2 regions of the Streptomyces sp. NPDC005761 genome follow, and region 1 is predicted to be linked to the other one. Evidence: riboswitches for the same ligand, from Rfam matches in the RefSeq annotation. Region 1 holds a riboswitch; the other holds the start of a gene.
The links. Region 1 has a riboswitch for S-adenosylmethionine ahead of ABZ434_RS19620 (hypothetical protein). Riboswitches for the same ligand answer to the same signal wherever they lie in the genome.

Region 1 (7,413 bases):
AGCCGCGCCCGGCGGCTGCGATTGCGGTGGCTTGTGCCTGCGGGCATGTGGGGGGTGTGCTGCGCCGTTCGGCGTTCCGCTGTCATGACCTGAACCATTCCGTCGAGGAAGGATGCCGTTCAGGTATGGGTTGCCGCCGCCCGGCCGAAAGGTTGCTGCCCGCACCCGTTCAGACGGGCTTCAACCGCCATTGCTGGCATTGGTTGTTGAGCCATGACCACTGCCGGATCTCCGCCCCGTCGGCCGTCGAGCAGTCGGCCACGTCGGCGACCTTCCCCGACGCCTGGTTGACGATGCGCACCCAGCCGCCCGGCCCCGTGACCAGGAACCTGAAGCGCTGGCAGGTGTTGTCCAGCCAGGACCACAGCCGCAGGTCGGCTCCGTCGGCCGCGGAACAGTCCGCGGTGTCCAGGACCTTCCCGGTGGCGGCGTTGACGAGCCGGCTGGTGTCGTCGCCCCGGTCCTCGACGCGCCATCGCTGCCGGCTGCCGCCGTCGCACGTGCTCTGGAGGACGCCGGCCCCGTCACCGTCCGAACCGGCGGCCACGTCCATGCACTTCCCGGTGGCCCGGTTGACGACGGTGTAGGCGGTGGGGGTGGCTGCCGTCTCCCCGGCGGGCCCGGGAGTCGTGGTGCCGAGCGCGACGGGTGTACCGAGGTTCGGGGTGCCGTCGGCGTTCCAGGTGAACTTCTGGGCCCGGGCCGTACGCCCGTTGTCGCAGCCGTCCGAGGCGGCGTCGTTGGCGTGGTAGACGATCCAGCTCTCCGTCCCGTCGGGCGAGGTGAAGAAGCCGTTGTGCCCCGGCCCGTAGACCCCCGCCGAGTCCTTGCGCTGGAACACGGGATCCGCCTTCTTCGTCCACGAGGACGCGGACAGCGGATCGGAACCGGCGAGCGTGAGCAACCCGAGCTTGTAGTCGGGGGTCCAGCAGCCGCTGGCGGAGTAGACGAGGTACGTCCTCCCGCCCCGCTGCAGCACTTCCGGCCCCTCGTTGACGGCCGCCCCGGACTTCTCCCAGCCGTACACGGGCGTCGAGATCGTCGAGAAGGACCCGCTCAGTGTGTACGGGTTCGACATCGGCGCGATCACCAGGTTCTGGGTGCCGCCGCCGCTCGCGCTGCCGAGGAGGTACAGCTTGCCGTTCACGGTGAGCACGCTCGGATCGAGCATCCAGTCACCGCCCAGCCGGCCCCTGTACGTGTACGGCCCCATCGGGTCCGTACCGGCGCTCTCCAGGACATGGACGCGCTGGGTCGGGTTGTAGTCGGCGATGTTCTGCCCCGCGACGTAGTACAGGTACCAGCGCCCGCCCGAGTAGTGCAGTTCGGGCGCCCAGATGTTGCAGCAGCGGGAGGCCGCGTCGCCCTGCCAGACCTGCACGCTCGGGGCGGCCGCGAGACCGGCCAGCGTGGGCGACTTGCGCATGGTGATGACGTCGGTCCAACTCGTCGTCACCAGGTAGTAGTTGCCGTCGTGGTACGAGATCCAGGGGTCGGCACCCTTCTGCGCCTTGACCGGGTTGGCATAAGGACGCCCCTCGGCCGCCGACGCGGGTGCCGGCTGCGCAAGTACCAGGGCGAGGAGGAGGGCGCTCAGCAGGGTCAGTAGGCGACGGGCCATCCGCTGCTCCAGTTCAGGAGGTTGACTCCGAGCTTCGGGGTCCCGTTGTCCTGCCCGTCGTAGTAGTGGTACACGAGCAGGTCGCCGTCGGAGTCGGCGAGCACCGACTGCCCGCCGGGCCCGATGTACCTGCCGTGCGACTCCAGCACCGGCGTCCCGCCGTTGCTGAGCATGCTCACACCGTTGCGGTCCTTGTACGGCCCGGTCACGCTCGCGGCGCGGCCCACCTTGACCTTGTACGTGGAGCTCGTGCCCGCGCAGCAGGTGTCGTACGAGGCGAACAGGTAGTAGTAGCCGTTCCGCTTCACCACGGTCGGCGCCTCCACGGCCTTGGTCCCCGTGGGGCGGGAGGCCAGCGAACGGCGCGCCGTGTCACCGGCGTACTGCTTCCCGGAGGCGGGGTCGATCCGGATCATCTTGATCCCGGTCCACCAGGAGCCGAAGGACAGCCACCACTTCCCGTCGTCGTCCACGAAGAGGTTGGGGTCGATGGCGTTGTAGTCGCTGGACGAACTCGAGGTGTACACCGTGCCGTAGTCGGTCCAGCTGCCCGGCTGCCCGGTGGTGGAGCCGGCCAGCCCGATGGCCGAGGTGTTCGAGCCGAAGGACGAGACGGCGTAGTACATCAGGTACTTGCCGCCGTGGAACGAGATGTCGGGCGCCCAGGGGTCGGACGCCGATGAGTAGTTCTTCCACCAGCCCGGCGGGGTGCCGAAGGCCGATCCCGAGCGGCCGAACGCCGTGCGGTCGGTGGAGGTGCGCAGTTGCAGCTTGTCGCCGGTCGAGTAGAGCAGGTACTGCCCCGAGGACGTCCGGACCATGGACGGGTCGTGGACGACGATGTCACCGGTGACCGTGCCGGGGTTGGGGTAGGCGGACGCGCTGCCCGGAACGAGGGCGAGGAGCAGTGCGGCGGGAAGTACCGCGAGGGTCCTTCGGCGGGTGGTGCGACTCATGAGGGGACCTCCTGTGTCCGGTTACGGGAGGAGCGTGGGGCTCGTACGGCAGTCGCCACCGCGGTACGAATGGTTGCCATGCCCATGCCAGATTGAGGGAGATTCGCCGACTCGACAGAACGCCACCGTGTTCGACATATCGAATGCCGCCCGCAACCTCGAACGGAACGTAGGGCCCAACGGCCCGTGCGTCAACGGGTCGCGCGCGCCCGCGGCAGGAAGCAAGGCGATGGGCGCAGCACGGCGCCGAGGACCGCGGACGGAGGTCCGGCTACTGTCCGACGCTCGCCGCCGAGCGTCTGGACCTCGCGCCGTGCCGGGCCTCCAGCGCTGTCGCCCGCGCGAGCGCGTACGGAGTCGGCGTCGGGCAGCACCTGGTGCTCAGAAGACCGAAGGGCAGGGCCGGCGCGCGTGGCCGGGGCGCGGTAAGGCGCTCCCGCGTCAGGGGTGGATGCGCGGGAGATCGGTGAGCGGGGTGGAGCGTTGCCTTCAGATGCCGAGCAGAACGGGAAACGCCTCCATGTCGTTCTGCGTCATCACCGGCAGCTTGCGGATCTCCGCGTCCGGCACCGCGAGCCGCAGATCCGGGAAGCGCCCGAAGAGCGCCGGCAGGGCGATGCCCGCCTCGACGCGGGAGAGCGCCGCACCGGGACAGATGTGCGGACCGTGACCGAACGTCATGTGCCGGATGGGGGTGGCGCGGGTGATGTCGAACGCCTCGGCGTCGGGGCCGTGCTGCTCGGGGTCGCGGCCGATCACGCGATAGGAGATGACCACGCCCTCGCCCTTGGCGATGACGCCGTCACCGACCTGGATGTCCTCGGTGGCGAACCGCATCAGGAGGTGTGTGGTCGGGGTGTCCCACCGCAGGGTCTCCTCGATCACGGTCTCCCAGGAGACCTCCCCGTCGAGGACCAGGCGCAGCTGGTCGGGGTGGGCCAGCAGGGCGCGTACGGCGTTGAGGATGAGTCCGATCGTGGTCTCGTGCCCGGCCGCGACCATCGCCTTGAGGTTGCCGATCACCTCCTCCTCGGTCAGCGGCTTGCCGCCCTCGTCGGCGAGGATGAGCGCGGAGGTCAGATCGTCGGTCGGCTGCGCGGTCTTCTCGCGTACGAGTCCGGCATAGAAGACGTCCAGGTCGGCAAGGAGAGCCAGGCGTTCGTCCTGCGGGGTGAGCATCGAGAAGAAGGCCTTGTACTGGCGGGTCAGCATGGCGTTCGACGCGGGGTCGACACCCATCAGCATGCCGACGACGCGCATGGGCAGTGGCTGGGCGAACACGGACTTGAGGTCGACGACGGCCCCGTCCCTGCCACCCTCCGCGAGCGCGTCCAGCAGTTCCTCGGTGAACTTCTCGATCTCGGGGCGTATCGCCTCCAGCCGGCGGGGCGTGAGCGCCTGGGAGGTCTTGGTCCGCAGCCGGCGGTGCTCTTCGCCGTCGACGGTGAACATGGACCGGCCGGCGTCGATCATCCCGATGAGCGGCCACGCGTGCGTCACCTCACCGCTCTGCCACAGCCCCCAGGCGTCGAGGTCCTTCACCAGTCGCGGATCGAGCAGGAGCTGCCGTGCGTCGGCGTGCCGGGTGAGGGCCCATGCCGGTACGCCGAGGAGCTCGATCCGGGCCAGCGGTCCGGCGTCGCGCAGCCGCGCGGTCTCTCCGTCCAGGTCCTGGACCATCGGGTCGATGACGACGGTCGCACCGTTCGAGGCGGCGGCGTGAGGACAGTTCACGAGAGGTCTCCTGTCGTACGAACGGGGGTGAACCGAACGGGGAGCGAAGTGGTGCCACGCAGGAACGCGGAGGGCCGTCGTACGAGGTCGTCGACGGCGACGGCGAGCTGGAGATCGGGGAGCCGGTCGAGCAGGACCTCGATGCCCGTACGGGCGATGATCTCGGCGATCTCCTGTGCGGGGAACGGACACCGGTACTCGCCGTGACTGAACGCGAGATGGGCACCGTTGCCGCCCTGTGCGGGCGCTCCGGAGCCGGCCAGGTCCTGACGGATGAGCGGGTCGGTGTTGGCGGCGCCGAGCCCGAGCAGCAGCATGTCCCCGGCCTTGATCCGCTGTCCGCCGAGCTGCGTGTCGCGTGCGGCCCACCGTCCGGCGAGGATCTGGGTGGGCGTGTCCTCCCAGAGCACCTCGTTCATGGCCTCGCCGATGCTGCGCCGGCCACGGGCCATGGAGTCGGCGAACGTGTCCTCGGTGAGCATCAGCCGCAGGGAGTTGCTGACCCAGTCCGCGGTGGTGAGGTGCCCGGCGGCCGTGACGGCCATCAGGTCGAGCATGTACTCCTCGTCGGTGAACGCCTCGGGGAAGGCCAGCATGCGGGAGGTCACGTCGTCCCCGGGTGCCGCCCTCTTCGCGGCCACCAGCCGGGCCATGTGTTCCCCGAACCGCAGATGGGCGCTCTGCGCGTCCGGCCCGCCGTCGGCCAGGTCCTTCAACACCTGTGCGATGTCCGCGCCTTCGGCGTCGGGGAAACCGACCAGGCGGGCGAGGACGAGGACGGGGAGGGGCTCGCAGAAGTCCGCGACCAGGTCGGCCGTGCCGCGGCTGCACACGTCGTCGATCAGCCGGTCGGCCAACTGCTCGCAGTGGCTGCGGATCTCGAAGGGATCGGCGCCTTCGAGGGCCGGCCCCACCATACGGGCGTGCCGTCGGTGCTCCTCCCCCGCGCTGAAGTAGATGGAGGGCAGGGGGCGCCCCACCATCGGCAGCAGGGGCCAGTCGTCGGGGATGTGGGGCCACTGGTTCCACAGGCCCACGTCGCGGGGGAACAGCTCCGCGTCGCTGGTGACCTGATGGAGCTCGCGGTACCCGATGACGAGCCAGGAGGGGAACCCACCCGGCAGCTCCACGGGCACGACGGGCCCGTGGTCACGCCGCATGGCGCGGTAGACGGCCTGCGGCTCGGTCTGGAACCCGGGCCCGCCGAGCGGCACCGCCCCGGTGTGTGCCGGGCAGCCGGGGGGTGGAGGAGGAGAGGCCAGCGCGGGCTCTGTGGAAGAAGGGCGCGTCGTCATGAGTCCTGACTCCTGTGGCGAAGGCTGCACGCGTCAAGATCATGCGATCAACGCATGTTCACTATAAGGATTTTGTGTGTCGCCGGAACGGTCAACAGCGATCAATCCCACACCCTGAACGGAACAACAGGTCGACAACTCAACACATTTGATGAGCATCGCGATGTACCGCACGGCCGCACAGGACGGCGCAGTCCCCCACTACGCCGACGAGGTGCGGCCTCCGGCGCAACCGGCCTCGCTCTGCCCCTCGGACTCACAGAGCTGACCGCCCTCGATCGCCACGTTGACCAGCCCGGCAGCCCGCCCCGTTCCGTCACCCGCACCATCGCCGTACTCCAGCTTCAGCGCATGCCAGCGCGCCAGCCAGTACACACGCCCACGGTGACCGGCGAGGGCCTCCCGCAGCGCGCCGGGGGTGTGCGTCCAGACCGCGGGGAGGTCACCCGCATAGTCGAAAGCGGCCCGCAGTTCGAGCCATCCGTCCTCACGGACATCACCGGAGGTGAGCAGGACCTCGACGGCCTGCCCCGGCTCCTGCCTGCACTTCTTGGCGTGGATCCAGTGCACGCGGTGGCCCGCGGCGTAGCGGGAGCACTCGCCGCTCCGCACGGAGTCGTTCTGGGTGAGATGACGCAGCATGAGGGGGGTTGGCCTTCCGGGACGAGGACCCCGAGCGCCTGCACCGCGGTCCGCTGTTCCCCGTACCCTGCGCACGGGGCGGGTCGTCACCCGGAGCACCCGCAGCGGAGCGGGGTGCCGTCCAGCAAGCCGGGGCTGCACACTGGAACTCATGACCCGTACAGGACTCTAGCCCAAGCGGACCACGCGACCCGACGGGTGATCAGGAGGGCGCGGCGCCCGGCCACGGGCACCGCGCCCTCCCGGACGACCCGTCGGGCCGAGGCCCCTAGCCGGTGACGAGACCCGGGTCACTCGTACCGGCGCGGCCTGTCTCGACGTGTCCGGCGAAGCGCCGCAGGAAGGTGGCGTCCGTGTCGGAGACGACAGTGAGGTCGTACCAGTACTTGCTTCCTCGCAGGTCAAGCGTGTGCTTCACGGTCTCGCCCGCTCGGACCGCGAGGGTCTGCACCCCTCCCCCGTATCCGACGGCACTGCGTACGGTCAGCCTCACGGTCGCGGATCCACCGTTGACGAAGGTCAGCTGAAGGCTGCCGGCGGAGGCGTCGTGACGGGCCGTCACCTCGGGCCCCGTCACTTTCCCACCGGCTCGGAAGCTGCGCAGGAAGCCGTTGGGGCCATGCACGGTGAGGTCGGTCACTCCCTTGGAGTAGGTGGTGTTCCAACTGTCCGAGAGGGACTTTCCGGCCTCGGTGGTGTAGGTCCAGGGCCCGTCGGTGCGGTTCGCCGAGGTCACCAGGAACTGCGCGCCGGCGGCGGCGCCCCCACTGAAGGTGAGGCGGTACTTCCCGGTGGACGTGTCGGCGGCCCCGTCGACGAAGGGCGCGTAGCGCAGCGGCCGGGTGGGCCGGGCCCCCTTCTCCTGCTTGGGCACGCTGCCTGTGGTGGGCGGCACGGGGACGTAGTCGGGGTGCCGGAGGCGGTCCGGCGGCTCGTAGGCGTCGGTCGACGGCAGCGGGGTGTCCGAGGTGTCCGTACGCCCGAAGTCGAAGGCGGAGGTGAGATCACCGCAGACGGCGCGCCGCCAGGGCGAGATATGGGGCTCGTGCACGCCGAAGCGCTGTTCCATGAACCGGATGACGGAGGTGTGGTCGAAGACCTCGGAACACGCGAACCCGCCGGTGCTCCAGGGGGAGACCACCAGCATGGGAACCCGCTGGCCGAG
Region 2 (7,413 bases), on a different contig from region 1:
GAGGGCCCGGAGTTAGCATTTTGCGGCGGGGCCGGCCCGCCGCCCCCCCCCCCCCCGAACGTGCTGAGAGACCTCAGACCTGGGCGGCCGTACCCCGGTCCGGGACGCAACGGCCGTCCTCGGTCCGGTACTTCCACTGGGCGCCCTCGCTCACGAGCTCCTTGACCGCCCGCAGGAAGCGCTCGACGTGCTCGTCCGGCGTACCGGCGCCGAAGCTGACCCGGATCGCGTTGAGGGACTTCTGGCCCGGCTCCGCCTCCGGCGCGCCGCACTCGCCGACGTCCTGCGGGTCGCTGCCGAGCAGGGTGCGCACGAGGGGGTGGGCGCAGAACAGTCCGTCGCGCACCCCGATGCCGTACTCGGCGGAGAGTGCCGCGGCGAAGTGGGAGCTGTTCCAGCCCTCCACCACGAAGGAGATGACGCCGACCCGCGGGGCGTCGTCGCCGAACAGCGAAAGCACCTTGACCTCGGGGACCTCGGCGAGTCCGGCGCGGACCGCGGTGACGAGCCGCTGCTCCCGGGCGACCAGGCTGTCGAATCCGGCCTCGGTGAGCGCCTTGCAGGCGGAGGCGATGGAGTAGACGCCGATGACGTTGGGCGAACCGGCCTCGTGGCGGGCGGCGGTGGTGTGCCACTCGACGTCCACCCCGCCGTCGGCGCGCCGGGCGACCTGGCGGGACGCGCCGCCGCCGGCCAGGTACGGCTCGGCTGCGGTCAGCCAGTCGGAGCGGCCGGCGAGGACACCCGAGCCGAACGGCGCGTACAGCTTGTGCCCGGAGAAGGCGACCCAGTCGACGTCCAGCACGGCGATGTCGACGGGGTGGTGCGGGGCGAGCTGGGCGGCGTCGAGCACGATCCGGGCGCCGTGGGCGTGCGCGGCGGCGGCGAGCTCCTTGACCGGCCACAGCTCACCGGTGACGTTGGAGGCGCCGGTGACGCAGACCAGCGCGGGGCCGTAGGGGTCGCGGCCGGCGAGCGCGCGCTCCAGGGTCTCTACGGCCTGGGCCGGGGTGCGCGGGGCGTTCAGGTACGTCACCCGGGCGTCGCGCCAGGGCAGCAGCGAGGCGTGGTGCTCGGTCTCGAAGACGAACACCTGGCAGTCGGCCGGGAGGGCGGCTGCGAGCAGGTTGAGCGAGTCGGTGGTGGACCGGGTGAAGGTCACCTGGTCCTCGGTGCGGCAGCCGAGGAACTCCCGGACGGTCTCGCGGCTGCTCTCGAAGAGGTCCGTGGAGAGCTGCGAGAGGTAGCCGGCGCCGCGGTGGACGCTGCCGTAGTACGGCGCGTACGCGGCCACGTCGTCCCACACCCGCTGCAGCGCCGGGGCGCTGGCGGCGTAGTCCAGCGCGGCGTAGGTGACCTCTCCGCCCGTGACGAGCGGAACCGTCACATCCTTACCCAGAACCGGCAGCGGGGCACAAATCGACTGGTCGGTGGCAGCAGTGAGGACAGACATGACGAACTCCCGTAACAGGCAGGCGAATTCCGCGTGCCTGCGGATACGCGGCAGCACGGAGGAAGAAAGAGGGGTGTGCGGAGAAGGGCCGAAAAGCCCTATCGCATTCGCTTGCTCACAAGAGGCTCCCTGAGGACCAGGACCCCACGGGTGGACATCTCACGATGTCGAGGGGTCCGCGCTTGCCGCAGACCTCGCTGCCTGCGGCCTGGTCTTCACCCGGGGCACCCCGCCACGGACGGAGGGTTGCCGGACAGCGGGCCGGGGCCGTAGTCGCTGTCACTCATGACCTGCCAAGCATCCTGCCATACGCGGAGGAACGCGCAAGGCGCAGTCCATGATCTGGACTGCGCCCCGCCTCACATCCTGTGCCCGGAAGCCTCTCAGGCGTTGCTGGCCACGACCCATCGCTCCAGCGCCCGGCCCGCCGCACCCGAATCGATGGACTCGGCGGCCTTGGCGATCCCGGCGGTGAGCTGCTCGGCGAGCGTGCCCTCCCCCGGGTCCAGCGCGACGAGGGCCGCCGCCGAGTTGAGCAGCACCGCGTCCCGTACGGGGCCCGTCTCCCCGGCGAGCAGCCGCCGGGCCACGTCCGCGTTGTACGAGGCGTCGGCGCCCCGCAGGGCGTCCACCGGCACCAGTTCCAGGCCGACGTCGCGCGGGTCGAAGGCCTCCTCGCGCACGGCGCCGTTCCTGGCGATCCAGACGCGGGAGGTCGCGGTGGTGGTCAGCTCGTCCAGGCCGTCGTCGCCCCGGAAGACCAGGGCGGAGTTGCCCCGTTCGGCGAGGACGCCCGCGACGATCGGCGCCATCCGCAGGTCGGCGACACCGATCGCCTGCGAGCGCACCTTGGCCGGGTTGGTGAGCGGGCCGAGGATGTTGAAGGTGGTCGGCGCGCCGAGCTCCGCCCGGGCCTTCGCCGCGTGCCTCAGGGCGGGGTGGAACTTCACGGCGAAGCAGAACGTGATGCCCGCTTCCTCGGCCACCTCGACGACGCGCTGCGGGGGCAGTTCCAGATTGACGCCGAGCTTGCCCAGCACGTCGGAGGAACCGCTGGCAGACGACGAGGCGCGGTTGCCGTGCTTGACGACCTTGGCGCCCGTCCCGGCCACGACGATCGCCGACATGGTGGAGATGTTGACCGTCTTGGCCATGTCGCCGCCGGTGCCCACGATGTCGACCGTGCGGCCGGGTACGTGGATGGTCGTGGCGTGCTCGTACATCGCGCGGACCAGACCGGAGACCTCCGTGACCGTCTCGCCCTTGGCTCGCAGCGCCACGGCGAAGCCGGCGATCTGCACGTCGGTCGCCTCACCGCTCATGATGCGGTCCATCGCCCAGGCGGTGTCGTCCTCCGTCAGGTCCTGGCCGCGCAGCAGGGGGGTCAGCACGCCGGGCCAGGTACGAGCCGCCACGCTGTCGCCGCCTGCCGGGGTCACAACGTTCATGGTCCGCTCCTGGGGTCCACAGCCGATAAAGGGGATGGGGCCACCCTATCGAGCCCCGGGGACAGCGAAGAGCCCCGTCCATCGGATGGACGGGGCTCCTGCTGTGGCGATCAGTTCAGGTGATCAGTGGTGGCCGTGGCCGCTGGTGATCTCCTTGTACTCCTCGGCGGTGGGCTTGGCGATCTGGCTGTTCTCGCCGTAGAAGCCCTTGCTGAGCTTGGCCCGCAGCTTCTGCACCACGGACACCTTGCGCTCGACACCGTTCTCGTCGACCGTCGGGCCGATCTCGGCCGGCTTGTACTGCTCGTGCGCGGTGAGCGTGTGCAGCTGGGCCGGTGCGAGCGGCTCGTGGACCTCGACGAACTCACCGTGCGGCAGGCGCTTGATGAGACCGGACTCGCGCCCGTGCAGCACCTTGTCCTTGTCCCGGCGCTGAAGGCCGAGGCAGATCCGCTTCGTCACGACGAACGCGATGACCGGAGCGACGAAGAACGCGATCCGCACGAACCAGGTGATGGAGTTGATCGACAGGTGGAAGTGCGTGGCCCAGAGGTCGTTTCCACCACCCATGAGCAGCACCATGTACCAGGTGATCCACGCGACGCCGAACGCCGTGCGGGTCGGCGCGTTGCGCGGACGGTCCAGGATGTGGTGCTCGCGCTTGTCCCCGGTGACCCAGGACTCGATGAACGGGTAGACCGCGATCGCGGCCAGGACCAGCGGGAAGATCACCAGCGGGATGAACACGCCCAGGACCAGGGTGTGGCCCCAGAGGTTCACCTCCCAGCCCGGCATGACACGGATCAGGCCCTCGGAGAAGCCCATGTACCAGTCGGGCTGGGCGCCGGTGGACACCTGGTCCGGGCGGTAGGGCCCGATGGCCCAGATGGGGTTGATCGAGGCGATGCCCGCGATGACCGCGATGACACCGAAGACGAGGAAGAAGAAGCCTCCCGCCTTCGCCATGTAGACCGGCAGCAGCGGCATGCCGACGACGTTCTTGTTCGTCCGGCCGGGACCCGCGAACTGCGTGTGCTTGTGGTAGAAGACCAGGATCAGGTGGGCCACCAGCAGCCCGAGCATGATGCCCGGCAGCAGCAGGATGTGCACCGAGTAGAACCTGGCGACGAAGTCGCCGCCCGGGAACTCGCCGCCGAAGAGGAACATCGACAGGTACGTACCGACGATCGGCACGGACAGGACCGCGCCCTCCATGAAGCGGACACCGGTGCCGGAGAGCAGGTCGTCCGGGAGCGAGTAACCGGTGAAACCGGTGAACATGCCCAGGACGAACAGCAGGAAGCCGAACAGCCAGTTGATCTCACGCGGCTTGCGGAACGCACCGGTGAAGAAGACGCGCATCATGTGCACGAACATGCCGGCCAGGAAGATCAGCGCGGCCCAGTGGTGGATCTGCCGGACCAGCAGACCGCCACGCACGTCGAAGCTGATGTTCAGGGTCGAGGCGTAGGCCTCGGACATCCGGATGCCCTGCATGGGCTCGTACGGGCCGTGGTACACGACCTCGTTCATGCTCGGGTGGAAGAACAGCGTCAGGTACACACCCGTGAGGATGATGATGATGAAGCTGTAGAGGCAGATCTCACCGAGCATGAAGGACCAGTGGTCCGGGAAGATCTTGCGCATGTTGGCCTTGGCCAGGGAGTAGATCCCGAGCCGGCCGTCCGCCCAGTCGGCCACCCGCTCACCGGCGGGCGCCTTGCGCTTCGTATCGGTCGCAGTACTCATCCGCGCTCCCAGAATGCAGGACCGACGGGCTCTTCGAAGTCACCGAGCGCCTCGAGGTTGCCCTCGCTGTTCACGCCGATCCGCAGCTGCGGAAGAGCGTGACCGGCCGGACCGAAGATGACGCGGGCGCCGTCGGAGAGGTCGAAGGTGGACTGGTGGCACGGGCAGAGCACGTGGTGCGTCTGCTGCTCGTACAGGCTGATCGGGCAGCCCACGTGGGTGCAGATCTTCGAGAAGGCCACGATTCCCTCGTGGGCCCACTCGCGCTCGCGCTTGTCCTTGATGTTGTCCGGCTCGATGCGGACGATCATCAGGGCTGCCTTGGCGATCTGCTTCTGGAAGTCGTGCGCGTCCTCCTCCAGGCCCTCGGGCATGGCGAAGGTCAGCGAACCGACGACGACGTCCTCGGGACGCAGCGGCTCCATCGTGTTCATGTTGACGAGCTGCTTGCCCTTGGCCCACAGCGTCGAACGGAGCTTCTTCTCCGGCAGCGGACCGAGGTCGCGCAGCAGCACCACACCGGCGAGCGGCACCAGGGCCAGCGCGCCGAACATGGTGTTGCGGATCAGCTTGCGCCGGCCGAACGCGGACTCCTCGGCACCTGCCGCGAAGTCGGCGAGAACCTTCGCCTTGACCTCGGGCTCGGCCGCGATCGCATGACGTTCGTCCGCGACCTCCACGTCCGACATCAGGGTGCGCGCCCAGTGGACGGCGCCCGCACCGATCGCGAAGAGCGCCACGCCCAGGGTCAGCCCCAGGGAGAAGTTGAGCGCGCTCACATGACCGATCGGGAAGATGTAGACGATCTTGTCGACCGGGAAGATGACGTAGGAGGCGATGAAGCCGACCGTCGCCAGCATGGACAGCGTGAACATGAACGCGACCGCGCGCTCGGACCGGTTGGCGGCCCGTTCGTCGATGTCCTGGATGCGCGGCCTGTGGGCCGGCAGCCCCGGGTCGGCGAACGGATCGCCCGCACCCTCCACCGCGCCGTGCGCGGGGTCCTGCGCTTCGGGCAGGTTCTCTTCTGGAATCTCTTGGCTACTCATGACTTCTTGGCCTTAGCGGTGTGGGCCGCGACCCAGATGGCAACTGCGATCAGTGCGCCCAGACCGAAGATCCAGCCGAACAGGCCTTCGCTGACCGGACCGAGGCCGCCCAGCTTGAGGCCACCCGGGCTCTCGGCCTGCGCGCTGTTCACCGTCTGGATGTACGCGATGATGTCCTTCTTCTGCTGCTCGGGCATCGTCGAGTCAGGGAAGGACGGCATGCTCTGCGGGCCGGTCTGCATGGCCTCGTAGATGTGCTTCGGGCTCGCGCCTTCGAGGTTGGGGGCGTACTTGCCGTTCGTCAGGGCACCGCCCTCGCCCGTGAAGTTGTGACACTGGGCGCAGTTGGTACGGAACAGGTCGCCGCCCTTGGCCACGTCCGCGCCCTCGGGGCTGACCTGGCTCTTGGTCGGGACGATCGGACCGGCGCCGAGCGACGCGACGTACGCCGCGAGCTGGTCGATCTCGGCCTGGGTGTAGATGACCTTCTTCTTCGGTACCTGGGCGCCCGGCTGCTGCGCCGGCATACGCCCGGTACCGACCTGGAAGTCCACGGCGGCCGAGCCCACGCCGACAAGCTGGGGCCCGTCGGTGGTGCCCTGACCGCCGGTTCCGTGGCAGCTGGCGCAACCGACGGAGTACAGCTTCTTGCCCTCGTCGATGGCGAGGGACTGGGCGGTTTCGTCGGCCTGCGCCTTACTCGCGGGCGCAAACGCGGCGTACAGCCCCCCAGTAGCCGCAAGCGCGAGGAGTAGTACGACGACCGCCGCCAACGGATGGCGTCGTCGTGCGGAGAGCTTTTTCACGGATTACCCCGGTGTCAGGATCTTCTGCGTCGATGATGGGTCGGGTACGAGCCCGGTTACTTGATCATGTAGATCGTGGCGAACAGGCCGATCCACACGACATCGACGAAGTGCCAGTAATAGGACACGACGATGGCTGCGGTCGCCTGCTCATGGGTGAACCTCTTGGCTGCGTACGTCCTGCCCAGAACGAGCAGGAAGGCGATGAGGCCGCCTGTCACGTGCAGACCGTGGAAGCCGGTGGTCAGGTAGAACACCGAGCCGTACGGATCCGAGGACAGCGAGAGGCCGTCCTTCTTCACCAGCTCCGTGTACTCGAAGACCTGGCCTCCGATGAAGATCGAACCCATCACGAAAGTGATCACGAACCAGGCGCGGAGCTTCTTCACATCGCCCCGCTCCGCGGCGAAGACGCCGAGCTGGCAGGTGAGTGAGGAGAGCACCAGGATCGTGGTGTTCGTCGCCGAGAACGGGAAGTTCAGGGCTGACGCCATTTCCTTCCAGTGATCCGCTCCGGTCACCGATCGCAGGGTGAAGTACATCGCGAAGAGGGCCGCGAAGAACATCAGCTCGGAACTCAACCAGATGATGGTTCCGACGCTGGTGAGGTTCGGCCGATTGACCGACGGGTGCGCGTGCCCGGTTTCTACTGTCGTTGCTGTCGCCACGACCGACATTATGTCGGTCGCTTATCCCGCCCTCACTCCGGGGGGTGCCGTTCGGTGTGTCAGAGGGGTGTGTCCTCCCCGAACGGCCCATGGATCCGCCGTCGCGGGCGATGCTGACAGGCCATCGGGCGGAGTACGATCCGCGCATCGGACAGCCCTCGTGCACCGAGAGCCCCGACTGCCCCGAAGACACAGATGTCACGGAGGAACAATGCAGCCGACCGCCACGGTCCTGGTCTA

Region 2: it holds a riboswitch for S-adenosylmethionine, as region 1 does, so the genes downstream of both, ABZ434_RS17025 (aminotransferase class V-fold PLP-dependent enzyme) here and ABZ434_RS19620 (hypothetical protein) in region 1, are expected to answer to the same signal.

What each region holds. Positions count from the first base shown of each region.
Region 1 is NZ_JBEXXX010000020.1:31,845-39,257, forward strand. Features, by position in the region: gene ABZ434_RS19595 (pectinesterase family protein) at 1-47, opposite strand, end outside; gene ABZ434_RS19600 (family 43 glycosylhydrolase) at 170-1,621, opposite strand; gene ABZ434_RS19605 (arabinan endo-1,5-alpha-L-arabinosidase) at 1,603-2,577, opposite strand; gene ABZ434_RS19610 (cytochrome P450) at 3,067-4,311, opposite strand; gene ABZ434_RS19615 (cytochrome P450) at 4,308-5,606, opposite strand; gene ABZ434_RS19620 (hypothetical protein) at 5,808-6,248, opposite strand; SAM riboswitch class IV at 6,296-6,405, opposite strand; gene ABZ434_RS19625 (phosphocholine-specific phospholipase C) at 6,517-7,413, opposite strand, start outside.
Region 2 is NZ_JBEXXX010000015.1:158,074-165,486, reverse strand. Features, by position in the region: gene ABZ434_RS17025 (aminotransferase class V-fold PLP-dependent enzyme) at 74-1,453, opposite strand; SAM riboswitch class IV at 1,627-1,744, opposite strand; gene trpD (anthranilate phosphoribosyltransferase) at 1,837-2,901, opposite strand; gene ABZ434_RS17015 (ubiquinol-cytochrome c reductase cytochrome b subunit) at 3,025-4,650, opposite strand; gene ABZ434_RS17010 (Rieske 2Fe-2S domain-containing protein) at 4,647-5,699, opposite strand; gene ABZ434_RS17005 (c-type cytochrome) at 5,696-6,505, opposite strand; gene ABZ434_RS17000 (heme-copper oxidase subunit III) at 6,562-7,182, opposite strand; gene ABZ434_RS16995 (hypothetical protein) at 7,385-7,413, shown strand, end outside.